DNA from 3 places in the Lentilactobacillus sp. TOM.63 genome. Region 3 is predicted to be linked to each of the others. Evidence: predicted binding sites of a transcription regulator. Region 3 holds the regulator's gene; each other region holds the start of a gene.
The links. The regulator NrdR, encoded in region 3, represses ribonucleotide reductase genes. The targets are predictions, from matches to a motif close to ACACNATATATNGTGT.

Region 1 (10,483 bases), on a different contig from region 3:
AAAGTGGTGAACGGCAGTGATGGACTTAGCTTCAGTATGAGTGGCAATCAAGTGGTTGGAACCCTCAAAAATGAGGTGACTGGGACGATCACCTTCGTTTATTATCAAAATTCAGCTGGCGTGAAAGTCAATTATGTTGATGAACAACATAACCCGATTGCCCCAGCTGGCAATGCAACTTATCCAGATGGTCAATATACGGGTCATCAATATGAAACCAACCCAATGACAGTTGCCGGCTACACATTTGACAAAATTTCGACTGCTGGATTAGCAGCTAATGGCACTTTGACCAAGGATGGCGGGACGGTTATCTACGTTTATAAGAAGACTGTGACACCGCCAACCCCACCGACTCCTGATACGCCGGTGACGCCAAGCACGCCAGTTAGTCCAACCGTTCCTGACAACCAGACTGTGGCGGTTGAACCCGCAGCAACCATTAAAAAGAAGATCGTGAAATTAGTTTATGCTAAGCAGGCGATCAGGGTTCACAAGAATGCGACTTTCAAGAAAGGTGAGGGCACCTTCTATCAAAAGAAGCCAAGAATTTACGCGCCAGTCTTCAAAGTTACCGGGGTGGCTTACTCGAAGAATGGCCTGCTGCGGTACAAGGTAAAAGGCGGCTACATTACCGCTAATCCGGATTTCGTTGCCCCAGTATATTACAGTGGCAAGCAACGGAAGGTGACCGTTATCAGTCCGAAGGGCATCTACCTACACAAGGGACCGGGTTTTAAGCAAAGTGACCGGAAGAAAGCAACCTTCTTGAAACAAGGAACGACGGTGAAAAATATTGTCAGAGTGGTTCGTCATGGTCAGTTTGCTACCCGGTTCTATTTGGCAAATGGGTCCTATATCACTGGCAATAAGCTATTTGTTTCAACTAAAGCACCATATACGCCTTACAAAGTTTACAATATTAAGGCAATCAATCAATACAAGACTGTTAACTTGAACGGTAAGCTTGGCCATTATGCGAATAAGCCACGAACCCAGCGATGTCAATAAGTGGGATTACTCGCGTGGGGATGTTCGAACTATGCATGGGGTTAAACGGTACAAGGTGAAAGGTGGTTACATTACCGCAAATCCTAAGTATGTTCGGTCACTCTATTACCTGACTAAGCCTAAGACCGTGAAAGTGATTAACAATAAAGGCATTTATTATCACGTTAACAAGAAGTTCGCCAATCGCCAAAAGACAATGCATGTCAAAAAGGGAACCCGAATTAAGATTAAGGCAATCAAGAAGTATGGGAAGATCACTAGATTCTATACTCCTAGTGGTCATTGGATTACCAGTAATAAGAAATTTGTGATTGGAAAGTATTGAGATTGGATGAAAGGCAATTTGATCCCAGGATTTAATTAAGAAATGCCCTGCACGCTGGTTTTTGGAATGCAGGGCATTTCTTTGTCTGAATGGTCGGGATCAGTGGCTGGTCAACCTAAATGGGGACTCAAGTGTTTTTGACATCCAACGATAAATGAGGTATATTGTTGACAAATTCTCATCATTTTATAATTTATTAAAAAACAACCAAATGAAATGACGAAAAAATACATTGATGTGGGTGAAATGATGAAGAAAATATTAGCTTTTAATATTTTGGATTACGAAAAAGAATTCGTTGGTCAATGGGCAGCCGAACATCCCGACGTTCAGGTTGACTTTAACCAAATTGAACTGCACGATGACACGGTTCACCTCGCGGAAGGCTATGATGGGATTGATTACCGTCAGCGCAGCAAGCTCAGTGAGACGCCGGATCTATACCAAAAGTTACATGATTATGGCATTAAGCAGTTGGCATTGCGATCAGCTGGAGTGGATTCCTGCAATTTGAAATGGGCCAAACAATATGGACTGACCATTACCAACGTGCCATCATATTCGCCTGAAGCTGTCGCCGAAATGACGCTCACTCACGCAATGAATTTAGTCCGTCACATCCCCCAGTTCCAAGCGAGAATACATAAAAATGATTATATTGTTGAAGGCTTGAGATCCCGTGAAATGTCTGAAATGACGATTGGAATTATCGGTGTCGGCCGCATCGGCAGTACGGTTGCCAGAATCTTTAGCCGGTTTGGGGCAACCGTGCTTGGCAACGATTTTAAGCAGAATCCTGATTTGAAAGGGATCGTTAAATACACCACTAAGGAAGATATTTATCAGCACGCAGACATTGTGACGATGCATGTGTATATGAGCGAAGACAATTACCATATGGTCAGCACGCATCAGTTCGCGCTGATGAAGCCTTCCGCATTTCTAATCAACTGTTCAAGAGGGCCAGTCGTTGACACAGATGCACTGATTACGGCGTTGAAAAATAAGCAAATTGCCGGTGCCGGTATCGACGTGATCGAAGATGAAACCAAGATTTTCAACCAAACGTTTGAAGGACAGGCTGGCATTCCGTTGAAGGCTTATGAAACTTTAAAGTCATTCGATAACGTCTTCTTGACGCCCCACGTGGCTTTTTATACGGACATTGCGGTTGAAAATATGGTCAAACAGTCGCTGGATGACACGCTGAAACTTATTTCTGGCGAACCCAGTGATCATGTCATTAATGCCGTTTAGTGGATTGAAAAAATTGGGACGAAAAGCGATTTAATCCCAGAGTTTAATGAAAAGGATCAATTATTCCTGATTTTGGAATAGTTGGTCCTTTTGTTAAATGGCCGAGATCAGCCGTTTACTGTAAGCCTTGTTAAACTGTAGCAACTGGTGATGGTCCGCTAGAGATTAATTGTCATTATCTTGATTGGCGGCTTCTTTCTGGTGATGATCAACTCGCTGCAGGAAGTCGCGGAACAGGGCGGCCATTTGTTCATTGCTTTCAAACATAAATTCTGGATGCCACTGAACGGCTAGAATGAGGTCATTATCTTCACTTTCCATGCCTTCGATGACGCCATCTTTGGCCAACGCTGACAATTTGAGCCCTGATGCAAGGGCTTTGACGGCTTCGTGGTGGTGGCTGTTGACCAAATGATCGCCACTACCGACGATCGATTCTAACCGGGTTTCTGGTGTCACGGAAACGCTGTGGGTGCCCTGGTCCATCGGCGCCTTTTGGTAATGCTGGAAGGTCTGGCGATTCCGTTGCTGCTTTAAATCTTGGTAGACGGTGCCACCAAGCGCTACGTTGATAATTTGCATGCCGCGACATAATCCGAGAATGGGGATGCTCTGAATAACGGCAAGCTTAGCCAGTTGAATTTCGCTTTCATCCAATAGTGAATCGGTATCGCCAAGTTCCGGGATGGGTTCCTCGCCGTAAAATATGGGAGCGATATCTGGGCCACCAGGGAACATTAAGCCATCACACAGGCCGATGTAGTTAGCCATTAATTCCGGGTTACGAGTTGGAATTGGTAGCGCAACCCCGCCAGCAGTGGTGATTGCAGCCACATCAGCTTGATTGGCACTATTGCGGTGAAGTCCATTGACGATTCGGTCCTCAGCGGGAATTCCAATAATTGATTTTGTCATAGAATGGCCTCCTTAAAGAGCTGTTTAGTTGAATCGTACTACATTTGAGAATCAAGTGGGTAAATAAGCATTGGCACAGCTTTAATATCATTAGTGATTGCTGGGTGGAAGTTGACAGGTCAGCCGCCAGTGTTTGAGTAAGATTACCTCGTGGAAACGTGGTCAAAAAGCTGACTCCTGCCATTTAAACAGAAAGCGCAACCACTCCAAACCCGGAATGATTGCGTTCTTTACTTAAACTCTGAAATCAGAGCGTCTTTTGACCACGCTATTATTTTAACTTACTCAATTCTTCGTCATACCCATCCAAAAAGTTGGCATACCTTGCCAGTATAAATAGGTAATCAGACAGTCGGTTTAAATAACTCAGACTATCATCGGAAATTTCTTGTTCCTTGTCGTTTAATTCGATGACTTGGCGTTCAGCTTTGCGAGCAAGTGAGCGGGCATATTGGAGAGCTGCACCTGTTTGCATACCACCAGGTAAAATAAAGGCCTTAATCCGGGGAAACTTGGTTGAAATATCATCAATCTCATCTTCAAGCGCTTTGGTTGTCTCAGCCGTAATATTGTGATGCCGTTTAACGGTGATGTCTGCTTGGAGTTCATACAGATTACGCTGCATTTGCTTTAATTTAGGCGCTAGTTCCTGCGTCTTGGGGGACAGAACAGAAATCACGTAGCCAATCCATGATTCCAGTTCATCAAGTGAACCTAGGGCACTAATTTGTAGGTCATACTTTGGCACCATCTTACCGGTAACTTGTTTGGTCTTACCGTGATCGCCAACTTTTGTATAGATTTTAACCATTTTTATCTCCTCCAGTTTCGACTCTATTTTACAAATAAAAGCGGCCAAAAACAAAGGTATTTTGGTCGCTTTTATTTCGTTGAAACAATGGCTGCCATCATTTTAGCCAACGGGGGAGTCAGCTAAAATGACCAGCTGAATTAAAATGTGTGATAACTTAATTGATCGAGATGAGATGAGGGGTCAGCGCTCGATCGTTGGGATTAGTGAACTTGGGAGTTGGATCTAGGCTGCATGGCTGAGGACCGCTCCACCAAGCAGCAATCTGCACATAAGCACCATTAACAAAAATCCAAAACCGGGATTTCTGTTAATGGCAACTTATGCTCCGATTGCTAACCGCTTGGTTCCACTCACTAACGGATTGGGCACGCTCCACCCGCACAATCGGTTTGGTCAACCAATTCAACGTCTTTCTTGTCATGGTTGCCATTTTGTTGGGCGAAGACTTTTGCGACATCTCCTGAGATTTGGAGAACGCGCTTTTCGTATTCTTTTTGATCAATTGGTTCCTTAGGGGCTTGCTTGAAGCCGGCACCTGTGTATGGAAGCAATGAGGTTGATTTGGTTGTGTGACGGTACTGGGTCATCAATGGGGCAATTTGGTCGCCTTCATTTGGTTGGAAGGTAACAGTACAACTAACGGCGTTGTCTGACCAGTATGTCTGCAAGAATGCTTGAGTTGCAAACTGTTCTGCAATTGAGACGTTTCCAGCTGAAGCAAAGTCCTTGCTGTCAGCGTGAGCCGCTCTAACCGGGAATTCAACAACCATCGTGTTCTTGGTATAAACGTCTGGTTCAACGTTATAGCCAACTGCTTTAAGAGCTGGCAACAATGGATCGGTATCTTGGAAGCGGATTCGTTGAATCAAGTAGCCTGCATAGTGGAAATGCATCCCTTCTGAAACACCAGCCAATTTGGCAACCGTTCCTGAAGGCTTAACAGTTGTGTGCTTGATTGATGGGTTGCAGCCCAAAGTTTCAGAGTAATCTTTATCAGCTTTCACAACGGCCTTGTATAAACCATCAAATTCTTTAACAGCACGCTTGTCGTAGATTGGCTTCTTGATTGCTGCACCAGTTTCAGGGTCAGTAGCGTCTTCGTAACCAATAACTACTCGGTTACCAAAGCGTGACAAAATCCAATCCTGAATTCCTGACATTGAGATCCCGATTCGACGGTTCTTTTCGATGGCGTTACGGGAAACTTCCCAATCGTAGTTGCTGAAGGTAACTCGCTTAGAATAACGGGTTCCCAGTGAAAAGGCTTCGTGTAAGTCCCAGCCTTCTTGTTCAGCAACAGTTGGAAAGACTTCGAACAAGTTGCAAGGTTCACCATTGGCAAGGGAAATCTCGCCACATGGGTTGGTGCCTTCAACACTGCCATCGATATTTTCCTGACGACCATCAATCTTCCGGCCGTAGTTTCTGGAAAGTTCCAAGTTAACGATGCCGGGTTCACCATTGTGACGGATAGAATCAGCAACGGGGCCATAATCGGTAAATGAAGAGTCAACGGCAACACTGTTGTTTGATGCCCAACGGTGATGGTAGAGCTTCTCTTTGTCTTGCTTCATCGTAATGAAGGCTTCATCATCGGCTGAACCCAATGCCAGTTCGGCTGAACGACGGACGTTACCGGCAACAACTGTCTTACCAATTAAATTACCAATATCGGTACAGTCAACAGATGACAACTTCTGGCCAACGTGGTCATTTAATAGGTTATTAATATCAAATAGCATTTCGATCAATGGCATTGGGCCTGAAGCCGTTCCACCGAAGCCTTTAATTTTGGCACCCTTTGGACGGATGTCACTCATATCAAGGACAAGATCCAATTGTTGCGTTGGATTAGTTTCATTAAAGTGTTGGTCAATCAAATGCGCGTTTGAAATAACCCAACCTTCACGGGTATCTGGTAGTCGATAGTAACGAACGTCTTTGATTGAATGATTCTTTAACCAGTCTTCCCGGTCAGTAGCGCCCATCTTGAGGGATTCATCGTAAGACTTGCTAGTCTTATCAATTAAAATAGTCAAATTGATTTTGAAATCAACTTGAGGAATCTGTTCAGCATTATCGCGAGTGACAGAAAAACCGACCCCGCCGCCCTTCATCAATTGATCGAACATGAAGGAGTAAGGCATTGAAACAGCCTTTTGACGGCCATTCAAGTATTCTGGAACAATGTGGCTGTCACCGTATGGTTGGGGACGAACGGCGATAAACCAACAGTTGTTCAGAGCATCACCATTACGATCCTGGTAACTTGAGCCAGAAATCCACAGGTTCCGGCCGGATGGGGTAGCACCCAAGCCGTAGATTAACTTGTAAAGCTCTTGCGCTTCTTCAGTCAATTGGTCGATAACTTCTGGATCAACATTGTCTTCATGTAAACGAGGATCAAGGTTAATGTTACCTTCAACGACCCGCTTAACGGTTTCATCCCAGTTTTCTGTTCGTTGCTTTTCTGGAATCCAGCGTGCGTATGTCCGTTTATAGGTCACCCAACCAAGCTCTCCCCAGTGAGGTGTAACTTCATTTTTAATTTTGTTTATAAATTCGTCAGATAGTGAAACTGACGAAAGTTTCATAGCTTGCATATTGCGTTCCTCCAGTACCTATTATAAATCGTTTCGTTTGAATTAACACTATATATAGTATCTCCTACACTCCCAATAAGCAATATATGGTGTTTGACCGCAAATTGCTTGTAGCCAGCATAATGGCGAGCCGACACGGTTTTGGCGGGCTAAAAATTTTTTATTTTTTTGATTTAGGCACCCCAAAATGCCACTTTGCGTTACCTGCTGAGATACTAAAAAACGCTATAACCACAATATCTGGTTATAACGCATTTATGGGAATATAACAATCTGTTTTGCTAATTAGCTGAAATCTTAGCCTTGATTTCGCGGCCTTTTAAGCGGATATAGACAGCAGATACGACATTAAAGAGCATTGCCGCCAATAGGATTATTTGGATGCCCAATCCAACTTGAAATTGTTGCGGCAGAACTTGGGGGATAAACTCATTTAAGAATAGAAATATAAACAATATTGTACTCGACATCGTTGGTCCAAAAAACTGAAACAGCTTATTCCTCGATAGTTCTGCGAGTTGTTCCTTATCCTTATAATCATTCACGATACCAGATCCTTTCACCAATAAATTATCTAGCGAAAGATGATAGAGCTGACTCAGATTGATCAAACTTTCAATATCAGGAAACGTTTTGCCGCGCTCCCAATTAGAAATTGTCTTGGGGGAGACATAAATCTTCTCGGCTAATTGTTCCTGGGTTAAATTGGAAGCCAATCGTTTCTGTTTCAACAAATCATTTAATTTCATCTCTCTGCCTCTCACTTTATGATTTTGGGGATCTGGTCACCACCCAATATACGTTGAATTGGGTTAATCGTCACTAGAAACCTGTTACTAGTCTGCCAAAGTTTGCATTGTTTTTTCATACAGGCCCGCTTAGACCGCTAAATAAGTTAGAGCTTGGGTTACTGCAAACCCATCTGGAAAGTTTGCGTTTTATCGAGAATTAAGTTATTAAGTGTTGATGCAACCATTAAGTGCTACTCGTCTATCATATAATATGTTTATACTGAAATCATCACAAAGGAGGCATCATCTTGAAAATCGCGGAACAGCTTCAAAGGCAACGTCAACTTCATGGGTTATCCCAAGCGGACCTGGCTGATGAACTACACATTTCCCGCCAATCGATTTCTAAATGGGAAAATGGGACAACCCTACCGAGCTTTTCAAATGTGGTGGCAATTAGTGACTTGTTTGGAATTTCGCTTGATGACTTAATTAAAGGAGATGTCCAGTTAATGGAAAGATTAGAGAAGGACAACAGAGTCAATAAGGTTTCAAAGATCATATTATTTGGCATTGTGATTGCCATTGTGGGTTATACGTGTTATCAACTAGTTGGGATCAGTGCGAACACCCTGGAAAGTTGGTTGGTTATACCGGTTATTGTTAGTTTCTTCTTCATGCTCAAATCAGTTAAGTGGCGCGAGTTTAACAAAGCATTAACCAAGCCGACGATTATTTGGGGGGCTATTTGGCTGGGGTTGATCTTGATTCCAGAAATTATTGATTTTGTACAAGGCTTTGTTTCAGGAATGAACGAATAGGATAAAGAGAATGCAAATGATCGCTGTTTTTTCAGAAAATCAGCGATTTTCTATTGCATTATTAGTATATTATTTATATACTAATCAAACTGAAATAAGAAGGTTTTACAAACATAGAAGAAGATAAAGCAGTTCAAGCAACGCTAGATGTGACGACCGAAGCAGCGAAGACAACCAATGTTCAAAGAATCATCTTTGGCCTCGCCTTGATTGGCGCGTTCCTTGGGGTTCTCGACACCTCAATTGTTTATACTGGGACCGTTAAGATGGCGGCCCAGTTACAGCTAAATTCAAATGCATTATCCTGGGTGCAGGTTTCATACGCTTTAACCTATGCCGGTTTCATGCTGGTTGGTGGTAAGCTGGGTGACATCTATGGTCGCAAACGACTGTTTATCACCAGTCTGATTATTTTTGGAATTGGGAGTTTAGCGGTTGGTGCTGCTACGAATGCGCTGACGATGATTAGCTTTCGCGCGTTTCAGGGAATTGGTGCGGCAATTTTGGCCCCAAATTGTTTGGCATTGCTGACGGATACTTTCACAGGTAAAGCTCGCCAGCAGGCAATTGGGTACTACGCCTCGGTAATTGGGGCCGGTGCGGCGGTTGGACTGGTGATTGGCGGGTTGGCTTCTATGTTAATGGGCCGATTGCATTAATCATGGTGATTGTTGCTGGTAGGGTCTTACCGACGGCTCATCAACAGGCTGGAAAAATTGATTGGTTGGGAACCATTCTGTCAATTTTAGCAATGAATTCAATTTCTTATGGTTTGGATGGCAGTCCGTGGCCAATTCCGACAATCCTAATTTCATTATTTCTGTGGGTAGCATTTGTTATTAGCCAAGCCAAGGTTTCACTGCCGACGATGCCATTGGAGATTTTTGCTGATCGAGAACGAATGGCTTCTTATATTAGTTCATTATTATTTAGCGCTGCCGGAATCGGTTTCTGGTTTTACACGCCGCAATTTATGCAGGGGGCATTTGGATTTAGTCCGTTTTTAACTGCCTTAGGGATGTTACCAATGGCAGTGCTATTGTTCATTGTTGCCGTTAAAGCGGGTAAGCTGGTTGAGCGCTGGAATAATTCCATTGTGATGATTCTTGGCTTTGTTGTGGTACTGCTATCTTTGGTGGAACTGGCAATGGTAGCTCACACAACCAATTACTGGCTGCTATTGATTGGAACACTCGGGTTTGCGATTGGGTTTGCACTGGCATTTGCCACCTTGGCGACTTCCGGGTTAGCGCGGATTCGCCTGGCAGTTTCTGGGGCAGCGTCTGGTGTGTACAATACCGCCCGTCAATTCGGTGGTGCCTTGGGGCTGGCAATCTTTGCGGCCACAACAGCGCATTTGACTAAAATTGCCGATGTCTTCGGCCAAGCAATGCTGATTGGGGCCGGACTGACGTTTATCGGCCTCGTGTTAGTGGTTATATTGATCGTACCGGCAGAAAAGCACTGATTGTAACCGGATAATTGGTATAATAGAATATATACAATGAATTAATCGGAGGTATATTCAATGTCCTTTTCGGTTGCTTTCTCACAAGCGTTAGAAATTGCTGGCTATGTGAACGCCAAATCACAGGATGAGCATTTTGATTATTTAGCTATTCAAAAAATTTCTGAAATGCTCAACATTCCGGTTCCCAGCGTTAAAAAGATCTCGGCAACACTCAAAAAGACGGGCATTCTGACATCGAAGACCGGGGTTAACGGTGGGTTACGGCTCGCTAAGGCGCCTCAAGAAATTACGATTTATGATATTCTAGTTGCAATTGAGGGGACAACCCCGTTATTTAAGTTGCCTTCAGAAGTAGATAAGACAGCGTTTGTTAATCAAGGCAAAGTTGAAAATTGGTTGGAAAATAGTTCCAAAGTGCTTAAACAAGCAGAAACGGCAATGCTGGCGACTTTGAAGCAGACGACGCTGGCTGATTTGGATAAGGGTTGAGAATTGGTGGTTGGCTAAAACACTGAAAATAAAAGGACCGAAATCT
Region 2 (10,483 bases), on a different contig from region 3:
AAGCCAGCCATCTTGAAGATTGTCGGCCCATAGTACATAATCACGTTCATCCCAGCTGATTGGTTACAAAAGGCTAAAAAGATGCCGATGAACAAAGCTCGTCGTAAGCCTGGTTGAAATAATTTGGCCAACGTGGAATTTCGATCACGTCGGATTGCAGTCGCGATCGTGGTCATCTCGTCTTGAGCCCCTTTGACGCCGTTAATTTTGACCAAAATATTAAAGCCTTGTTCAACTTTCTCCTTTGAAATCAGCCAACGGGGACTCTCAGGTGCAAATAATAATGCGATGAAAAATAGGAGGGCAGGTAGTGAGCCGATTCCAAGCATCCACCGCCAACCATGGAATAATGTCCAATTATAAGAGTGCAAATTAACAATTGTCAGGTTTACAAAGTAAGTGACACAAATTCCAATGGTCGTTAGTAATTGATAAAGTGATGATAATGTCCCCCGAATATTTGCCGGAGCGACCTCTGAAATATAAGTAACGGCAAGCGCGGAAGACAAGCCAATTCCTAAACCACCAACAATTCGAGCGGTGATTAATTCTCCAGGTGTGCGGGTAAATGCTGAAAGCAATGCCGCGAAGAAAAAAAGAATTGCACCGATCATTAGGATCTTTCGGCGCCCGAAGCGATCACTTAGGAACCCGGAGAAACCAACCCCGACAACCCCACCAATCATGATACTGGAAGTAATTAAGCCTTCCATTGCCGGTGACAGGTGGTACAAATCCTTCAAAAATCCAATTGCTCCTGAAATACAGGAGGTATCGTATCCATATAAAAGTCCAGCCATTCCAGCAGCCAGGGCAATTAATGTGACAAAGCCCCAGTGGGTTTGGTTATTATTTTCTTTAGCCAACTAAAAACATCCCCTAATTAATAATCTTTTTCATTGTAAAATTTACTGAACTTTACTACATTAGTATACAAATCAGCGTTGATTTGGTCAAACGCTTTCATTAGGAGGCGATGAATCGTTTAGAATTTTCAAGAAATCGTGGTGGATCACTGTTAATAAAGATGAAGAATTGATGGGTTGGGACTTTTGAATCAATTAATGATGGTTGACAACGCTTCAAAAATGAGGTAAATTCTATTTAAGTAAAGTTTACTAAAATTAAGTAGAGGGATGAAACTATGATTTCTGAAGATGTACAAACTGAATTTAAGCAAAAATTTGGTTATGACGCTAGTCGGGTATTCTTTTCACCTGGACGGATTAATTTAATTGGTGAGTATACGGATTTCAATGGCGGCCACGTTTTTCCTTGTGCAATTAGCATGGGTATATACGCAGCTTATGGGGAACGTGACGATGATCAGGTTCGGATGTACTCAGCCAACGTCCCTGACCAAGGGATTGTTGAATTTTCACTGGCAGATTTAACTTATAATAAGGCCAATGGCTGGGCTAATTACCCGAAAGGCATGATGGCAGAAGTTATTAACCAGGGCCACCAAATTGCCCATGGGTTTGATTTGGCAATTAACGGTAATCTGCCTGACGCAGCTGGTTTGTCTTCTTCAGCGGCTATTGAATTATTGACGGGCGAGATTATCAATGATGTTTTTTCGCTTAATGTCAAAGAGCTGGACCTTGTTAAATATGGTAAATTAGTTGAAAACAATTTCATTGGCGTTAATTCTGGAATTATGGATCAATTTGCGATTGGGATGGGGAAAAAGGATCAAGCGGTCCTCCTCGATACCAACACTTTAGATTATGAATATGTTCCAGTTAAGTTGGGGCATAACGTGATCGTCATTATGAACACTAAGAAGCACCGTCAATTACAGGATTCCAAGTATAATGAGCGCCGAGCCCAATGTGAGGAAGCCTTGAAACGATTACAAACTAAGCTTGATATTCGTAGTTTAGGTGACCTTACCGAAACTGAATTCGATGAAAATAGTTATCTGATTAATGATGACGTTCTCATTCGACGCGCTCGTCACGCGGTATTTGAAAATCAACGTACGTTGCAGGCCAAAAACGCGTTGGTAGACAATGATCTCCAACAATTTGGTAAGTTGATTAATGCTTCTCATATTTCGTTACATTACGACTTTGAGGTAACTGGTAAGGAATTGGACACGTTGGCTGAGACCGCCTGGAAACAGCCTGGGGTGATTGGTGCCCGGATGACCGGTGCCGGCTTCGGTGGTTGTGCAATCGCCATTGTTGACCGGGACAAGGTGGCTGCTTTCCAGGGAAACGTTGGTAAAGTCTACGAGCAAGAAGTTGGTCATCCAGCAGAATTCTATATTGCAGAGATTTCCGATGGTCCAAGAGAAATTAAATAGTTTTTAAGTTGAAGGAGGATATTAAGATGGCAATTTTAGTATTAGGTGGCGCAGGTTACATTGGTTCCCATACCGTTGATCGATTGATCGCAAACGGGTATGACGTTGCTGTTGTCGACAATTTGGTTACTGGCCATAGAGCAGCGGTTAATCCGAAAGCCCGGTTTTATGAAGGTGACGTTCGTGACAAGCAATTTTTGAGCGGCGTCTTTGATAAAGAAAATATCGAAGGGGTCATTCATTTTGCAGCCTTTTCGGTTGTTCCAGAGTCAATGGCTAAACCTTTGAAATATTTTGACAACAATACCGGTGGCATGATCAGTTTGCTTGAAGTGATGCATGAACACGATGTGAAGAAGATTGTTTTCTCATCAACTGCAGCCACTTATGGCGAACCAAAACAAATTCCAATTAAAGAAACTGATCCCCAAGTGCCAACTAACCCCTATGGGGAAAGTAAACTCGCCATGGAGAAGATTATGCACTGGAGCGACGTTGCTTACGGGATTAAGTTTGTTGCTCTTCGTTACTTCAACGTTGCTGGTGCCAAGGCTGATGGGTCAATTGGTGAGGATCACCATCCAGAAACGCATTTGGTTCCAATTATTCTGCAAGTTGCTTCAGGCGAACGTGACGAATTAACGATTTTTGGGGATGACTATGACACCCCAGATGGTACCAATGTCCGAGATTATGTCCACGTTGTCGATTTGGCAGATGCCCACATTCTTGCCCTCAAGTACCTGCAAGCTGGTCATGATTCCGATGCCTTTAATTTGGGATCTTCAACTGGGTTCTCCAACAAGCAGATGTTGGATGCCGCCAGAGAAGTGACTGGTAAGCCAATTCCAGCTAAAATGGGCCCTCGGCGTGCCGGTGATCCAAGCACATTGATTGCCGCTAGTGATAAAGCCCGCAAGGTTCTTGGTTGGAAGCCACAGTTTGATGATGTTCATGAGATTATCAAGACTGCTTGGAATTGGAAGCAGACCCACCCAAAGGGTTATGATGACCGGAAAGGAAATTAGTATGAGCCGAACAGTTGTTGAAAAATTCGTTGATTTAATCATCAAATCGGCTTCGCCTTATACCAATGTTGACCGAATCTATGTCACCAATTTGGTTTTTCGGTTGATCGGAGATGGCTTTGGTTCCCCCACCGATGAAGACTCTGCCGTTGATTTGGCTAATGAGTTGGTTGACCTAGCTGTGACTCGCGGGAAAATCGAGGATTCGATTACGAATCGGGAGATACTGGAAGACCAATTAATGGATTTATTAACGCCGATTCCATCAAAATTAAATGCCATTTTTTGGACAAAATATCAGGAATCTCCTGAAGAAGCTACAGATTACTTTTACCATCTAAGCCAGAGTAACGATTATATTAGGACACGGGCAATTGCCAAAAATATTTCGTACACGACTGAAACTGAATATGGTGACTTGGAAATCACCATCAATCTTTCTAAACCTGAAAAGGATCCCAAGGCAATCGCCGCAGCTGGCTGTAAAAAATCGACCAGTTATCCGGTTGGCCCGTTAGCCATCGAAAACGAGGGTTATCTTGGACGTCTGGGTTATCCGGCTCGCAGCAATCACCGAGTGATCCGAATGATGATCAATGGGGAGCCATGGGGATTTCAGTATTCGCCATATGCTTATTTTGGCGAGCATGCCATCTTCTTAAATCAGAAACATGTGCCAATGTCGATTAATCAACGCACGTTTGTTAATTTAACCGATATTCTCAAGCAGCTGCCACATTACTTTGTTGGTAGTAATGCCGATTTGCCGATTGTCGGCGGCTCATTACTGGCTCAAGATCATTATCAAGGAGGGCGACATACCTTCCCAATGATGAAAGCCACCATCGATCGCCCAATTGATTTGGGAATTGATGGTTTGGAAGCGGGTATTGTTAAATGGCCAATGGCAACCATCCGCTTGATGAGTAAAGACGCTGATAAGGTTGTTGATGCTGCTACTCGAATTGCAGAAACTTGGAAGAATTATTCCGACGAATCTGTGGATATTCGCGCCTACACCAACGGCACCCGTCATCACACGGTTACCCCAATCGCCCGAATGAACGGTGATCAATTTGAAATGAATATCGTTCTTCGAGATAACCAAACCTCTGATGAGTATCCAGATGGCATTTTTCATCCCCACAAGGATGTTCAACACATCAAAAAGGAAAATATTGGTCTCATCGAAGTGATGGGGAGGGCAATCTTGCCTGCCCGGCTGAAAACAGAGATGAGGGAAGTCGAAAAGTATGTTTTGGGTGAAGATAATCAGATTGCAGATTATCATAAACCTTGGGCGGACCAATTGAAGCAAAAGGATCACTTCACTCAGAAAAATACTGAGGAGTTAGTAAATAGAGAGGTTGGTCTGGTATTCGCAAGAGTTCTCGAAGATGCTGGTGTGTACAAGTGGAACGATAAAGGTCAAGCCGCCTTTGATCGATTTGTAAAGGCGATTAAATAAATAACAATGGAAGGGTTCCAGCCAGCTACACCCAAATGGGTGGCTGGGGAACCCTTCTTTTTTGTGGTAAAATTAATGTAATCGTTTCATATTTCTGTTCGTTTAGGAGGAGCATCATGAAATTTATTGCGTATAACGTCAGGGACGACGAAATCCCGTTTATCGAGAAATGGGGGAAAGATAATCAAACTGAAGTGAGTTATACCACGATGACTTTAACGCAGGAAACCATTGAAGAAGCCCGTGGATTCGATGGTATCTCAGGCTTGCAAACAATTGACTATTCCCGATCCTTATTCGAGGATTTTAAAAAGTTGGGGATCAGATATCTGTCATTGCGAAACGTTGGAACTGATAATGTTGACTTACAAGCTGCAGCCGACAATGGGGTGACTGTCACCAACGTACCGGCATATAGCCCGGAAAGTATCGCTGAGTTTGCGGTGACGATGGCCCTTTACTTATCACGAAAAGTGGGTTATATGCAACAGCAGTTACGCCAGAAACAGCAATTTCATTTTTCACCCGACTTCATGGGTCGGCTTATGAGTGAACAAACCGTCGGAATTGTCGGCACTGGTCGAATTGGTCGGCAGGCCATTCAACTGTTTGAAGGCCTTGGTGCAAAAGTTGTTGCCTATGACAAGTATCCAGTGAAAAACAAATTTCGTTATACAAATAGTTTGCAGGACCTGATTGTCCAAAGTGATATTATTAGCATTCACATGCCGGCAACCAATGATAATTACCATGAATTTAATCATGAAACTTTTGAAGCAATGAAAGATACGGCCTTGCTGATTAATACGGCCCGTGGATCAATTGTTGATACCAATGATTTGATTTATGCACTGCAAAGTGGTGAAATAGCCGGTGCAGGGATTGATACCATTGAAAATGAATCGGCTGATCTGCAAGATTCTCGTTCCACTAAGCAGGTGAATAACGCTGACGTTATCAAATTATCGATGATGCCCAATGTTCTCATCACACCACATTCTGCATTCCATACGACTCGCTCTGTCATGAATATGGTGAATATTTCAATGAATAATTTAAAAGATCTTTACACGGGTAAGACGGTTGCCGATATTGTGAAGTAACCGGCGGACACGATAGGAAGCTTTAAGAACAATCAAGCAAAAAATAGGAGGCTCCAAGATCAAGCAGCATGCTGTTTGATCTTGGAGCCTCCTATTTCTAACGATGGTTTAATGACCCTTGCTAAATATCGTAGTCGCTATCATTCATCGATTCAACGTTTCCAAGCAGGTAACCATTCCCAACTTGCGAGAAGAAGTCGTGGTTCGCTGTCGAAGTTGAAATGCCGTTCATCACGATTGGATTCACATCCTCAGCAGTATCGGGGAAGAGTGGATCTTGGCCCAAGTTCATTAAGGCTTTGTTAGCGTTGTAACGGATAAAGGTTAGGACGTCCTCAGTCCAACCAATCTGGTCGTACAATAAGTGCGTGTATTTCTCTTCGTTGGCATAGAGCTTGTAAAGTAAATCATATAACCAATTCTTCAAATCTTCCTGCTTGTCCTTTGGCAATTGGTTGTAGCCGATTTGGAATTTGTAACCAATGTAGGTTCCATGAACGGACTCGTCCCGTAAAATCAATTTGATGATTTCGGCAACGTTAGGAATCTTGTTATGACCAAGATACCAGAGTGGGGTGTAGAAACCAGAATAGAAGAGGAAAGTTTCTAGGAAGACGCTGGCAACCTTCTTCTTAAGTGGATCCGGTTCGCTGACGTAAATGCCATGGATCTTGAGTGCCTTATTCTGGAGAAATTCTTCAGTATCACTCCAGTCGAAGATTTCATCAATTTGTTCAGGCGTGTTCAATGTTGAAAAAATTGATGAATAACTCTTGGCATGAACTGATTCCATGAATTGAATGTTATTCAATACGGCCGTTTCATGCTGAGTTTGGACGTCTTTTCGCAAAGATGCCATGCCTTCTTGAGATTGAAGCGTATCAAGCAGGGTCAGGCCGCCAAAGACGTGACCAACGACCCATTGGTGATCTTCATCTAATGTTCGCCAGTCAGACAAATCATTGGATAGCGGAATTCGGGTATCCAGCCAAAATTGTTCAGTCAGCTTTTCCCAAGTTGCTTTGTCGATTTGATCATCGATGGCGTTCCAGTTAATTGCTTTATAATTTTCAGTCATAATTTCCCCCTAGATAACACAACTTTCACATTGATTGGAACCAACTTCTTGCTGGTCATCTGTGAACGTTCGGATGTAATAAATTGATTTTACACCTTTTTTGTGGGCGTAGTTACGAAGAATGTTAAGATCACGAGTCGTCATCTTGTCTGTCCGGCCATCCTTCCATTCATATAAACCGGCTGGGATGGTTGAACGCATAAATAACGTCAACGCCATTCCCTGATCAATATGTTCTTGAGCAGCGGCATAAATATCGATCACTTTTCGCATATCCATATCATAAGCTGAGGTGTAGTAAGGCATCGTGTCATTAGAGAGATAGGGTGCTGGATAATAAATCTTGCCAATCTTAGATTCCTGCCGCTCTTCAATTCGGTTAATAATGGGATGTAGGCTCGCGGTGGTGTCATTAATATATGAAATTGAACCGTTGGGGGCAACTGCTAAACGGTTTTGATGATATAGGCCGTACTTCATGACGGATTCCTTCAAGGCTTCCCAGTCTTCTTTTGTTGGGATCATATCATCGGCAAACAATACTTTTACTTTATCAGAGGTTGGGGCGAAAGATTTTGTAAAATATTTATCAAAATAGCTACCGTCAGTATATTTGCTCTTGTCAAAGTTATCAAAAGTTTTGCCACGTTCTTTGGCAATCTTGTTGGAGGCAACCAAGCTCCAATAATTCAGTAGCATAAAGTAAGTGCTGGTGAATTCGATTGATTCCGGAGAACCGTAGTGCATATGATGCTTGGCAAAGAAACTGTGAAGCCCCATTGCGCCTAAACCGATTGAATGAGATTCATGGTTGCCCTTTTGAATAGAAGGGACAACGTCGATATTAGAATGGTCAGTGACATAGGTTAGCGCTCGAACCATGGTCTCGATTGAATGCCCGAAGTCACTGGCGTTCATCATGTTGTTGATATTAGTTGAGCCTAAATTACAAGAAATGTCTTTACCCAGTCTGATGTAGTGCTGCTCATTATCAACGGTTGAAGGTGTTTGAACTTGTAAAATTTCAGAACAGAGATTGCTCATGACGATTGTCCCATCAATCGGGTTAACCCGGTTGGCTGTATCAATATTGATGATATATGGATACCCGGATTCTTGTTGAAGCTTGCTAATTTCAGTTTCAAGGTCCCGTGCTTTAATCTTTGTTTTCTTGATACTGTCATTAGCCACCATGTTGTCATACTCTTTTGTGATGTCAATGTATGAGAATGGTTGACCATATTCACGTTCCACGTCGTATGGGCTAAATAAGTACATGTCGGCGTCCGCCTTGATGAGCTCGTAGAATTTATCTGGAACCGTCACTCCAAGTGATAGGGTCTTCAAACGAATCTTTTCGTCCGCGTTTTCTTTCTTGGCACCCAAAAATGAAATAATATCTGGGTGAAAGACTGATAAATAAACGACTCCGGCACCTTGGCGCTGACCTAATTGGTTAGAATAGGAGAAACTGTCTTCCAATAATTTCATAACCGGAACAACGCCTGATGCGGCGCCTTCAATGTGCTTGATGGGATCGCCAGCAGCTCGCAAATTTGAAAGGTTGATGCCAACTCCGCCGCCAATTCTGGACAATTGTAAGGCAGAATTAATCGTTCGACCGATTGTGTTCATATCGTCGGTTGTTTGAATCAAGAAACACGAAACAAATTCGCCTCGATTTTCCCGACCCGCATTTAAGAAAGATGGAGTTGCCGGCTGGTATCGTTGGTGAATAATTTCATCAGCTAAATTCATTGCCAGATTTTCATCGCCGTCAGCGAAATAGAGGGCATTCACGGCAACCCGATCCAGGAATGTTTCCAGATATGAATCATTATCATTTGTCTTCAAAGCATATTGGGCATAAAACTTGTAAGCCGCCATGAATGATTTAAAATGAAAGTCCTGTTCCTTAAGATAGGTGTACAACTTTTCAATAAAACTGAAGTCGTATTGGTTGATAAAGTCTTTTTCATAATAATTGTGATTAATCAAGTAATCAAAACGATCTTTGAGGCTGTCAAATTTAACCAAGTTTGGGCCAACGTTTTTGTCTAAAAAGGCTTGCAGGGCCTCTTGATCTTTTTGCAATGGAATTTGGCCGTTAACCGGGATATTGATCTCGTTATTTAAGTCAAAATAGGATGTGTCCGTTAAGTTGTGAAGTGACATAGTTTGAACCACGCTTTCTTAAATTTGCGAATAAAATAAGCGAGACCAAATGTGGTTTCGCCCGTAAGTACTTAAGTGAATATGGTAGAATGAATAATGATTTCTTATCCGGCGATTGACTGAAGTTGATCTGGTCGGAAACCACTGAATGCTTGCTTGCCGTCAACATCGACAACGGGAACTGCCATGAAACCGCGTTTTTTAAGGTAATCGACATATTGTGGTTGTTCGTTGATATTGTGTTCTTCGAAGTCAACATTGTGTTCAGTCAGGTAACGCTTAGTCATTTTACACTGCATACAGTTGTTTTTTGAATATAAAGTAATTTTTGACATTTGAATCATCTTCCCCTTCAACTCGTTTTTGATTTATGCTTACAGTTTACACTAACTGGCAGAAAAATCAACGATAAGAACACAATATATTGTGATTTTAAAACTTGTATCCACCAAATATGGGATCTCTCCCAAAAAAGAGAACAGGAGCTATTTTATGAGTGATAACCAATTTTATTATTCCAAGAATCCGGATGTTGCCTCAAATCCGTTGACATGGAACTTTTCGTTGCTAGGAAACAACTTAACGTTCACTTCAGACAACGGAGTGTTCTCCAAGCACACGGTTGATTATGGAAGTCGGGTGCTTGTTAAAAATGTGAACTATGATCTGATTCCCGCTGGTAAAATTCTTGATCTGGGAACCGGCTACGGGCCAATCGGCATCGCAATTGCCAAGGCCTTCCCTAAACGAGAAGTTGATATGGTTGACGTCAACGAGCTGGCCTTATCGTTGGCTCAGAAAAACGCCAGGGATAATCGAGTCGACAACGTTCACATTTTTACCAGTGATGTTTATGACCAAGTGACCGATCAGTATGCCGCGGTTGTTACCAACCCGCCTGTCCGAGCTGGTAAAAAAGTTGTTGATGCAATGATCACAGGCGCCAGTGACCACTTGGTTCCAAACGGGACGTTGACCGTTGTGCTGCAAAAGAAACAGGGTGCCCCATCCGCCAAAAAATTGATGACTCAAATCTTTGGTAACTGCACGATTGTGAAGCGGGATAAGGGTTACTACATTTTGCAAAGCGTCAAACAGTGAGGTTGATTGATGACAACTTCGATTAATGAACAATACATGCGAGCTGCACTTGTTGAAGCACAAAAGGCATTTGTGATTGGTGAGGTTCCAATTGGGGCGGTTGTGGTGCACGACGGTGTGATTATCGGCCGTGGCCACAACTTGAGGGAGCATTTAAACGATGGGGTTGCCCATGCAGAAATTATGGCCATCCAGGAAGCTTGCGGGATGCTCCAGAGC
Region 3 (10,483 bases):
TTACTCGATATCATGCCCAGCAAATTTGAAGTTTACTCAGGCGAGAAGCGGGTAGCCTCTGCTTTCATTTGAACAACTATTACATGTTATCATGCATCCAAATCCCTGTCAACAACAAGCCCGTTATGAACGGCCTTATTTGTTGTCTTCACGAGAATATGAATTGATATCTTTTTGAATCTCATCAACGAAACTATCAAGGGATTCAGATTCTGTGTTCTTTTCACCATAACGACGAACAGAAACTGAATTGCCATTAACTTCTTCATCACCAACAACCAAGGTATATGGAATCTTATGGGTTTGAGCATCCCGAATTAAGTAGCCCATCTTCTCACCTCGGCTATCAACTGATGACCGAATCTTCAGCTTGCGGAGCTGCTCGTTAATCTTCTTGGCATAATCCCCATGCTTATCTTGGCTAACAGGAATAATCTTAACCTGATGAGGTGCCAACCAAGTTGGGAAAGCACCCTTATAAATTTCAGTCAGGTAGGCAACGAATCGTTCCATCGTTGAAACCAAGCCACGATGGATCATAACTGGACGATGTTGTTTGCCATCTTCACCAACATAATGAAGATCGAAACGATCAGGCAGCATGAAGTCCAACTGAATCGTTGACAAAGTTTCTTCATTACCAAGCGCCGTCTTTGTTTGAACATCCAACTTAGGACCATAGAAGGCAGCTTCACCTTCTGCTTCCGTATAATTAAGGCCCATTTCATCCATGGCACCCTTCAACATACTTTGAGCTTTTTCCCACATCTCGTCATCATCAAAGTACTTTTCAGTATTTTGGGGATCACGATAACTCAATCGGAAAGTATAATCATTGATGTCAAAGTCATGATAAACGTCGACCATCAAGTTCAAAATATTCTTAAATTCTTCTTGAATTTGATCCAAAGCAACGAACGTGTGACCATCGTTCAAGGTCATTTCACGAACCCGTTGTAGACCTGATAGAGCACCAGACTTTTCATATCTGTGCATCATACCAAGTTCAGCAATTCGTAATGGTAATTCACGGTATGAACGAATATGATGGTTATAAATTTGAATGTGGCTTGGGCAGTTCATTGGCCGTAATTCAAGCATTTCACCATCGCCCATATCCATTGGTGGGAACATGTCTTCACGATAGTGGGCCCAGTGTCCAGATTGTTTGTAAAGGTCCAAGTTGGCAAGTACTGGCGTGTATACGTGTTCGTACCCGTTAGCAACTTCCTTATCAACAATGTATCGTTCGATGGTTCTGCGGATTGTGGCGCCGTTTGGCATCCAATATGGCAAGCCAGCACCAACTTTAGGATCAACGAAGAACAAATCAAGTTGATTTCCAATAACTCGGTGATCACGATCATGGGCTTCTTGACGCTTTTCCAAATCGGCATCAAGGTCTTTTTGTTTGTTAAAGGCAGTTGCATAAATCCGTTGGAGCATCGGATTAGATGACTTACCCTGCCAATATGCACCAGCAACGGAGAGTAATTTGAAAATTTTGACTTTACCGGTTGATGGTAACACAGCGCCTTCAGCAATTGACTTAAAGTCGCCAATTTCAAAGAATTTAACTTGACCATCAACGGCGTTTTCTTTAACCAATTCACTTTGGTAAGGATCGTTGCCGGCAACCTTTTTAGCTTCGTCAGCACTCAAGAAGACAACTTTGATTGGCAAATCTTCTTTAATAATCTTATGCATAGATTTGCTGAGGTCCTCTAGTTGATCCACGCTGATTTGAGTATCAGGCTTATCAGTATCAACAAAGAAGCCATCCTCATCAGCTGCACTTTCACCAAAGTTAATGTTATCAAAATCATTGGCAATGGCCATCTTTAAAATTTGAGCAGCAGTTGCCCGCAAAACACTGAGGCCGTCGTCACTATCTGAAGTGACGATTTCGATTTTACCACCCTTATGTAGTGGTTCGTCATTATTAACAAATTGACCGTCCACCTTACCGGCTACGGCTTTTTTACCTAAACTAACAGCAATTGATTTGGCGATATCTTGGGCCGTTACGCCATCGTCAAACTGTTTAACACTGCCATCTGGAAATTTAAATGAAAGTTGTGACATATCTCTTACTCCCTTTTTATTTTTTGGAACCACAAAAAAATCCCTAATATACACTTAAGTATATTAGGGACGCAATTAGCGCGGTTCCACCCGTATTGGATTCATAGGCAAATAAACCATAGCTGCCCATAAAGCTCTCAAGTGGTTGCTAACGGTACCATCCGGGATAGCATTATCCGCAATCCAGTCCAAGAAGTGGTAACAGTTATTTTCTAAACAAATGGTCTTCCAGGCTAGAACCATTCTCCCTGTGATGAGAAGTAACTGTCATGTCTCCTTGATTCATTGCTTATAAGTATAGAATTGCTCTTTTAAAAAGTCAATTCAATTTGAAAATTAACCAGGTCGACGATTTTCACCAGTCATTTCAACTTCCCGGGATAAGAACTTAATTCGTTGCATCAAGCGCTTGGCTTTTAGTGGCTCATCGTCTCCCCGTTGGTTGATTCGTAGATGCTCTTGTTCAAGCTGCTCCATCGAGAAATTCGAGGTAAAAAAAGTTGCGAGTTGTTGCTGCATTCGATACTCTAAAATAACCCCAAGCACTTCATCTCGAACCCATGACGACATTGAATCTGCACCAATATCATCAATCATCAGAACGGGGGACTTCTTGATGGTATCAATTTTATCGGCAACATTATTTGTCGCAATTGCAGCTTTCATTTCAACGGCAAAACTTGGAAAATGGACCATGGTGGTTTGAATGTTGCGGTCAGCAAGTTCATTTGCAAGCGCACCGGTTAGATAGGTTTTGCCAACCCCAAAGGGACCATAAATATATAATCCGGGATGAAAATGCTTAGGATCCGACTTAACAGCGTTGATGAAAGCAATCCCCTTAGTTAAAGCCTCAACTCTTGAGGGATCTTTATCGAAGCCATCAATCTTAGCCTGCTTAATATCCTTCGGCATTGAAATTGTCGTAATCCGACGAGCCAACGATTGTGACTGCTGCCTAGCAAGGGTCTGTGGTGAGGCTGCATACGAAATATCAATCAAGTGATCATTGATAACCAGTTGTGGCAAATACCCTGGGGCAAACGACTGCTTGTCCTCGGAAATCTGACGTTTTACATTCGCATACTCGTACAGTTTGGATGCTGATCGTTCCACGGCATTATCTGCTAATTCATTTTGATGTTCGTTAATAAACTTAGCGATTTCAGGATCATGCTGAATGTCATTCATAATCTTATTGAAAGTTTCACTAAAAGTGCCCCCATTGATCTTACGGTCCTGCATGAGCTTTTTCACGTAATCGCTGACCCGTTCCATTGATTTTCACCTACTTTTGCTTTTTTAATTGATTGAGTTGCTGTTCCAATTGTTTCTTCTGTTCCGGACTCAAGCCCTGTTTTGACTGCTTCGGTTGACTCTTCTGGGGCTGTTTTGCCCAATCAGGTAACGTTTCCTTCACGTTAATGCGCTTTTTGGAATAACGCCGAGTCGTCTTCTCTGCTCGTTCTTTGCCGCGATTTCTAAGCGCGTTAATGGCATCTTGCGCACTAGAAACGTGTTTTTGAGACCAATCATCCGCAATTGTCGAAATGAGATTTTGGTTGAGAGTGGAATGTTTTTCAACCACCAAAATCTGATAAACCAGCAGATTAAGGACTTCATTTGGAAAAACCCGTTTATTGACGAGATCCCGTAAGATTCGTTCCTCTCCTGGGGTGACAATTCCATGTTTCTGATCCTTGATTTGCTGCAGAAAAGTCATGGGTGCATTTGATTGCGTAATTTTGATAAGTTGCTCAGTGGCCGCATCAAAGTTTTGGGCCGACTTCTCGGATTCTTGACTGCCTGGCTCAGCTTTAACCTTGTTGGCCGGTTGACGCATCTCAAATTGTTGAGAAATGAGCATTTTCAATCGGCGTTGATCCAACTCATTTGTGCTTAAGTTTGTCGCTTTTTGAATGAGTTTCACCATTTCAACCTCATCAATGCCATATAACAAATGCTCGGATAAAATCAGATCGTGACTTTTCTTGACACTTGGCTGGTCAACATAGGAATTATTAAGCATTTCAAGGATCAAATTGAAGTCAAAATCATCACTTTGAGGCCTTAGTTGATCATTGCTGGCGCCTAAATGATCATCGTTTAACACTTGTTTGGTTTCATTAACCGTCCCAGGAATGTTCTTGATTAAGGTCGTTGGGACATCAAACGTGTCCAGGAGAGAAGCAGAAATATTCTTCAAATCACCCAAATCGGGTAAGGGAGCAATCAACCTTGAAACAATTTGCTTGTAGGTCTCATCCCCAACCTTTCCCAATAACATGACCGCCAAAATATCAGTCTTCAAAAATTCTTTGGCAGATAAAGGAACCTGCATGGCATACACGAGAGAATCTGGTGATTTCCGTGAGGTAAACGTTCCTAACAAATTAACGGCTTCCAAGAGCTTTCGTTGCGCAACAATCTTGTCAGTCCCAATATTGAGCATACTTTGTAACTCATAATGTTTATGCAAAACGAGTTGATTATGGTCACTCACACTAAAATTCCAAAGTAGCTCGTACAGTTGAAGCGCGCCATCTCCAATGATTGGTAAATACAAGTTATTAAGTACATTGTGATCAAGCATACCATTAACAGTCGCGTTAACCACAACAAACTTGGAATCCGGGGTTAATTTGTTGAATGCATCTGCCATTTATTTCCCCTCCGGATCGTTTTTGGAATCTTTTTTCTTATCCTTTTCCATAATTTCTTTAAGTTCTTTGTAGAACACCGACATATCCTTAAACTGGCGATAGACACTGGCAAACCTGATATAAGCAATTTCGTCCAAGTTGACTAATTCTGCCATGACATACTCGCCGATTTGTTGACTGGAGACTTCATTTTCACCCAATGACCGAAGTTTGTTCTCCACCCGGTCAACTAATTCAGTGATGGAATTCATTGAAACCGGTCGCTTTTCAGCCGACCTGACAATGCCTTTCATCAATTTTTCACGGTTGAACTCTTCACGGTTCCCATTCTTTTTAACAACCAGCAAAGGGGTCACTTCGACTCGTTCAAATGTCGTGAATCGAAAACCGCAGTGTTCACATTCTCTTCTTCGCCGGATGACGCGGCCATCATCGGTCGGTCGACTATCAACAACTTTGGAACCATTGTAACCACAATGAGGACATTGCATGGATTTCACCTCGTTTAATTCGTTTCAGCGGCCAACCACTCATCAACCTGTAACCGGGTCTGAGCAATTGTACCGGAATTATAAATAATTGTATCAGCCAAATCACATTTTGTCTGCAACGGCCATTGATTCTTAATTCGCTGGCTCGCCTGACTAATATTCAATTGATTTCTTACCATCAGGCGGTGAAGCTGAGTGACGGGGTCACAGTACACGACAACTACTTCGTCTACGATGTGTGCATAACCATTTTCAAACAACGTCGGGGCATCCAGAATAACCAAATCAGCCCCTGCCCCTGTACGCTGCTCAAATTGTTTCGTAATTTCTAAGCGGATAAACGGATCAATTGTTCGGACCAGTTTTTTAAGCTCGGCTGAATGATTGAACACTAATCTTCCAAGTTTTTTGCGGTCTAGTTGGCCATCTTTAGTCAAAATTCTCTTGCCAAACTGGTCAACAATCGCATTGAAACCACCTTGACCCTTTTTCTCCACCTGGTGAGTAATTAAGTCAGCATCGATGATCGGTACCTGATTCTCTTTTAAATAACTGCTGACGGCCGACTTACCAGTCGCAATCCCGCCGGTCAGCCCAATTAACTTAGTCATTATCTACTCCATGAATCACTTGGCATTTCGGGCAAAAATGGGTGCCCCGTTGTGCCAGCTTAATTTTCACAATTGGTGTCCCGCAGCGTAAACACGGTTCGCCTTCTCTACCATACACATTTAATTGATTCTGAAAATTTCCGGCTTCACCATACGCAGTTGAATACGAATGAACCGTCGTACCATGGCCGGCAATTGCTTTTTGAATTTCAACAATAATATTTTTTCGCAGCCGTTTGATTCCAGCTAACGAAATGGAATTGACCGGCTGTTCTGGATGAATTTTACTCAACCACAATACTTCATCAGCATAGATGTTTCCCAAACCGGCAATTTTGCTTTGATCGAGAAGAAATGGTTTCACCATCTTTTTACTTTTGCCAAAGATGGTTTGCATATAATCAATCGTTAAATCTTGTTCCGTCGGTTCTGGACCGATCGTTTTAAGCCCTGCCACTGATAACTCCTCACCAGTGTTTACCAGATTCATCCGGCCAAACTTCCGGGTATCATTATATCGAAGTTGGCGGCCATCCGTTAAATGAAAAATCACGTGGGTATGTTTACCAATCGGGGCGCCTTCTGGTTCAACATCGTATTTACCTTCCATTCGCAAATGCGACACAATTGTGAGGTCGTCACTTAACCGGATGAGTAAATACTTCCCACGGCGGTCAATTTTCTCAATTGTTTTATTTTTTAACGCTTTTTCGAAAGCTACTTTTGGTAAATTAACCATTTTTGCATACAGAACGTCCACACTGCGAATCTGACTGCCGGCAACAAGCTCAGTCAATCCGCGGCGAACGGTTTCTACTTCTGGTAATTCAGGCATCCCAATCCCCCATCATTTCAAAATAGTCAGTGTGTTTAATTGTTACTTAGCATCATACCACGTCTTACCCCAATGACTTTCGACCTTCAGGGGAACGTTCAATTGAATGGCAGAATCCATCACCTTTGGAATTAACGTTTTAACAGTTTCAAGCTCATCTACTGGAACTTCGAAAATCAATTCATCATGCACTTGAAGCAGCACTGTCGTTTGCATATCTTTTAGCGCTTCGTCCATGTTGATCATGGCAATTTTAATAATATCTGCTGCACTCCCTTGAATTGGTGTATTCATGGCAGTCCGCTCAGCAAATGATCTCAAATTAAAACTCTTGGAGTTAATATCTGGCAAATACCGTCTGCGATGCGCAATTGTTTCAACGTATCGGTGATTTCTGGCGAATTCGACAATATCTTCCATATATTTCTTAACACCGGGATATTCTTCAAAATAGCGTTGAATAAACTGATGGGCTTGTTTTCGAGTGATACCCGTGTTCTTTGACAAGCCAAAGTCACTGATACCGTAAACGATCCCAAAGTTGACGGCCTTGGCCTGCCTACGTAATTCAGGGGTCACTTCATCGTTGGACTTTAAACCAAAGATTCTTCTGGCCGTTGTGGCATGAATATCTTCGCCCTCTCTGAAGGCTTCTTGCATGTTCTTGTCGTTAGTAATCGAGGCCAACACGCGTAATTCAATTTGAGAGTAATCAGATGAAAAGATCTGCCAACCCGGATGAGAAGGAATAAAGGCTTGACGAATTAAACGGCCTTCTTCGGTTCGAACTGGGATGTTTTGTAAGTTGGGGTCTACAGACGATAACCGTCCAGTCTGAGTCAGTGTTTGTAAATATCTGGTGTGGACTTTTGAATCATCCTTGTGAATGACTTTGAGTAGTCCATCCACATAGGTTGATAATAATTTAGAAATTTGGCGGTAATTCAATACGTTTTGAACAATTGGCGCATCAGGAGCCAACTTTTCAAGTACGTCAACTGAAGTCGAATAACCAGTTTTAGTCTTCTTCAAAATTGGTAATCGTAACTTTTCAAACAAGATTGTTCCCAATTGCTTCGGTGAGCCAATATTAAATTCTTCACCGGCTTGTTGATAAATAGTTTGCTTAATTTCACTCAATCGTTCAGTAAATTTACTGCCCATTTCTTCTAAAGTACTTGCTTGGACTTTAATGCCACTGATTTCCATTTTGGCAAGCACAAACGCAATTTTGATTTCGATGTCCCGATAAAGGGTGGTTTGATTATGCTTATCCAAATCGGCAAACATGGCATCATGAAGCGCATCAATTGCCTTGGCTTTATGCACCAGGTGATCTAAAAATGCTTGAGATTCTGGGTCAATTGATCGTTTAGCACCCTTACCGTAAACTTCCTCATCAGTCTTAATATTGCTAAAGCCGTGCAACTTTGCAACGGTCCCGACATCATTACTGTTATTAGTTGTATTAAGCAAATAGGAAACGAGCAACATATCAAAGTCCACGTTCCGGAGTTCAATCGATTGCCGAAACAAGCCCACAAATGTCCGCTTAGCATCAAACACGTTCTTCTTGATTGTTGAACTGGTCAATATATCTTTGACAGTTGGCGTTTTAAGTAAAGTAACATCATGAGTAACGAACCACTTTTTGCCCTGCCCAATCGCAAATCCTAAGAGATCCGCAGTATGATAGTTTTCATCACTCATTTCCAATTGGAATGAAACTTCGTCTTTAAACTGTTTCAATTCATCTAAGTTCTTATTTGTGAGAACTTCGCATTTGATTGTGGCTAATTGCTCTTGACTCGATTGGTCATTAACCCCCAATTTTGACAGAAAGGATTTAAAGTTCATCCGTTCATAAAAATCAGTCAGCTTATCTAAATCATCACCGGTATAATCTAGGTCTGCAAGGGAGATTGTCACCGGTGCATCCCGATTAATTGTCGCAAGAACTTTGGCACGCCTAGCCTGATCTTCATCATGAACAAGATGTTCCTTGAGCTTTTTACCAGAAACCTCATCAATGTGATCATAAAGATTATCAATCGTCCCAAACTGTTGCACGAGCTTCAGTGCAGTCTTATCACCAACCTTTTCGACGCCAGGATAATTATCGGAATTGTCTCCTTTAAGTCCCTTAATTTCAATGATTTGGCTGGGCTTAACTCCCAATTTTTTCTCCACATGATCGGGTGTGTAGGTTTCCAGCTCAGTCACCCCTTTTTTGGATACCTGAACGGTTGTTTTATCTGAAGTTAGTTGGGTCAAGTCACGATCACCAGTCACAATCACAACTTGATAATCACCAGCTGTTTCTGCATGTTTGGCAAGGGTCCCAATAATATCATCGGCTTCGTAGTCAGGCAGCTCATAGGATTTAATGCCCCGAGCCGCTACCAACTCCTTTAAAAATGGAAATTGTTCAGATAATTCGGTCGGCGTTTTGGCCCGGCCTCCCTTATAATCTGAATACATTTTGGTTCGAAAAGTGACCTTACCAGCATCGAAAGCAACTAGCACATCGGTGGGCTTTTCTTCCTTCAGAACTTTATCGAGCATTCTGTTAAAACCGTAGATGGCACTGGTATGTAAGCCAGATGAATTGGTAAACCGGTCGAGGGATTGATATAGTGCATAAAATGCTTTGAAGGCAATACTGTTGCCATCAATTAACAGTAATTTTTTTGTCATGTCGTTCTCCTCTAATTTAAAACGCTTAATCTAATTCTACCACGCGAAAGCTGGGGCTTCACCGTTTCTAAGAGAATTTTTCCGAAAGCTTTTGTTAACAGCAAAAGGGCTGGATCAAAACAGATGTTTTGTCCAGGCCCTTATACCCGCAATTTTCATTTAATTTAACGATTATTACTGTTGCCAAAGATTGAAAGTAATTGTAAGAATAAGTTAACAAAGTCCAGGTATAACTGTAAGGCTCCAAATACAGCCAGCCCAGTCATTGAAATCTCACCACTACCAGAATATCGGTTGTACATTTGCTTCATTTTTTGAGTATCATAAGCAGTTAAAATTGTGAAAATCACGACAGCGACAATGGAGAATACGAAAGCGATAATGGTACTTCGCAGAAAAATATTAATCACCATTGCGATAATCAAAGCAATTAACGCCGCAGTTGCCTGAGCACCCCATTTATCAAGATTTCGGCGGGTCACTAGGCCATAAACGGTCATGGAAATGAAGATCGCCGATGCAGACACAAATGCCGATGCAATCGATGCGCCAGTATAAGCATAGGCAATTGTTGAAAAGACAAACCCACTCAAGATCGCATATAACATGAGTACTGCGAACGCAAGGGTTGGCCGCTTAAGTGCCTGAAATGAAATAATAAATGGTAAAACAAACCAGGCAATTAACGCAATCCAGATTGTGCCGCTGTGAGGGTTAATGGATGCGCCCGACTGGCCAAGACCGGCACTGATTAAGAAGGCCGTTGCGGCTGAAACCAGGACAGCCAAGCTCATCCAACCATACATTTTAGTTAAAAACGCATTTAAGCCGGCGGCATTATTGACCATCTTTCGTTCGTCCGGTCGTTCATTTGGGTAATTATCCATAAAATCCGCTCCTTTTGTAATTGATAACTATTTTCTTCGTTACATCATTCTACCAAACAAAAGCCGATAATCAAGTAAAAATACTTGAATATCGGCTTTATAAGAATTCCTTAATTAATTTTCTTGCTTAAATGACTCAGTAAGTCTTCGTAAGATTTTTCGTACTTTTGGATGTCACCGGCACCCATGAAGATAACGACATCGTTATCGTAAT

Region 1: the regulator NrdR is predicted to act here: its motif matches at 6,971-6,986, upstream of nrdJ (ribonucleoside-triphosphate reductase, adenosylcobalamin-dependent).
Region 2: the regulator NrdR is predicted to act here: its motif matches at 9,578-9,593, upstream of nrdH (glutaredoxin-like protein NrdH).

What each region holds. Positions count from the first base shown of each region.
Region 1 is NZ_JAUCAP010000001.1:6,405-16,887, reverse strand. It holds gene QUF07_RS00085 (DUF5776 domain-containing protein) at 1-1,011, shown strand, start outside; gene QUF07_RS00080 (DUF5776 domain-containing protein) at 1,043-1,336, shown strand; gene QUF07_RS00075 (D-2-hydroxyacid dehydrogenase) at 1,586-2,593, shown strand; gene QUF07_RS00070 (gamma-glutamyl-gamma-aminobutyrate hydrolase family protein) at 2,759-3,508, opposite strand; gene QUF07_RS00065 (cob(I)yrinic acid a,c-diamide adenosyltransferase) at 3,780-4,319, opposite strand; gene nrdJ (ribonucleoside-triphosphate reductase, adenosylcobalamin-dependent) at 4,676-6,925, opposite strand; gene QUF07_RS00055 (helix-turn-helix domain-containing protein) at 7,207-7,674, opposite strand; gene QUF07_RS00050 (helix-turn-helix domain-containing protein) at 7,965-8,477, shown strand; partial or broken gene QUF07_RS00045 (MFS transporter) at 8,720-9,945, shown strand; gene QUF07_RS00040 (RrF2 family transcriptional regulator) at 10,006-10,437, shown strand.
Region 2 is NZ_JAUCAP010000002.1:39,500-49,982, forward strand. It holds gene QUF07_RS00695 (sugar porter family MFS transporter) at 1-866, opposite strand, end outside; gene QUF07_RS00700 (galactokinase) at 1,145-2,311, shown strand; gene galE (UDP-glucose 4-epimerase GalE) at 2,338-3,339, shown strand; gene QUF07_RS00710 (UDP-glucose--hexose-1-phosphate uridylyltransferase) at 3,341-4,807, shown strand; gene QUF07_RS00715 (D-2-hydroxyacid dehydrogenase) at 4,924-5,910, shown strand; gene nrdF (class 1b ribonucleoside-diphosphate reductase subunit beta) at 6,032-6,988, opposite strand; gene nrdE (class 1b ribonucleoside-diphosphate reductase subunit alpha) at 6,998-9,163, opposite strand; gene nrdH (glutaredoxin-like protein NrdH) at 9,268-9,498, opposite strand; gene QUF07_RS00735 (class I SAM-dependent methyltransferase) at 9,656-10,264, shown strand; gene tadA (tRNA adenosine(34) deaminase TadA) at 10,274-10,483, shown strand, end outside.
Region 3 is NZ_JAUCAP010000008.1:7,846-18,328, forward strand. It holds ribosomal protein L20 leader region at 1-70, opposite strand, end outside; gene thrS (threonine--tRNA ligase) at 136-2,085, opposite strand; gene dnaI (primosomal protein DnaI) at 2,422-3,363, opposite strand; gene QUF07_RS02655 (replication initiation and membrane attachment family protein) at 3,374-4,747, opposite strand; gene nrdR (transcriptional regulator NrdR) at 4,748-5,239, opposite strand; gene coaE (dephospho-CoA kinase) at 5,254-5,850, opposite strand; gene mutM (DNA-formamidopyrimidine glycosylase) at 5,843-6,685, opposite strand; gene polA (DNA polymerase I) at 6,728-9,382, opposite strand; gene QUF07_RS02680 (Bax inhibitor-1/YccA family protein) at 9,547-10,269, opposite strand; gene murC (UDP-N-acetylmuramate--L-alanine ligase) at 10,380-10,483, opposite strand, start outside.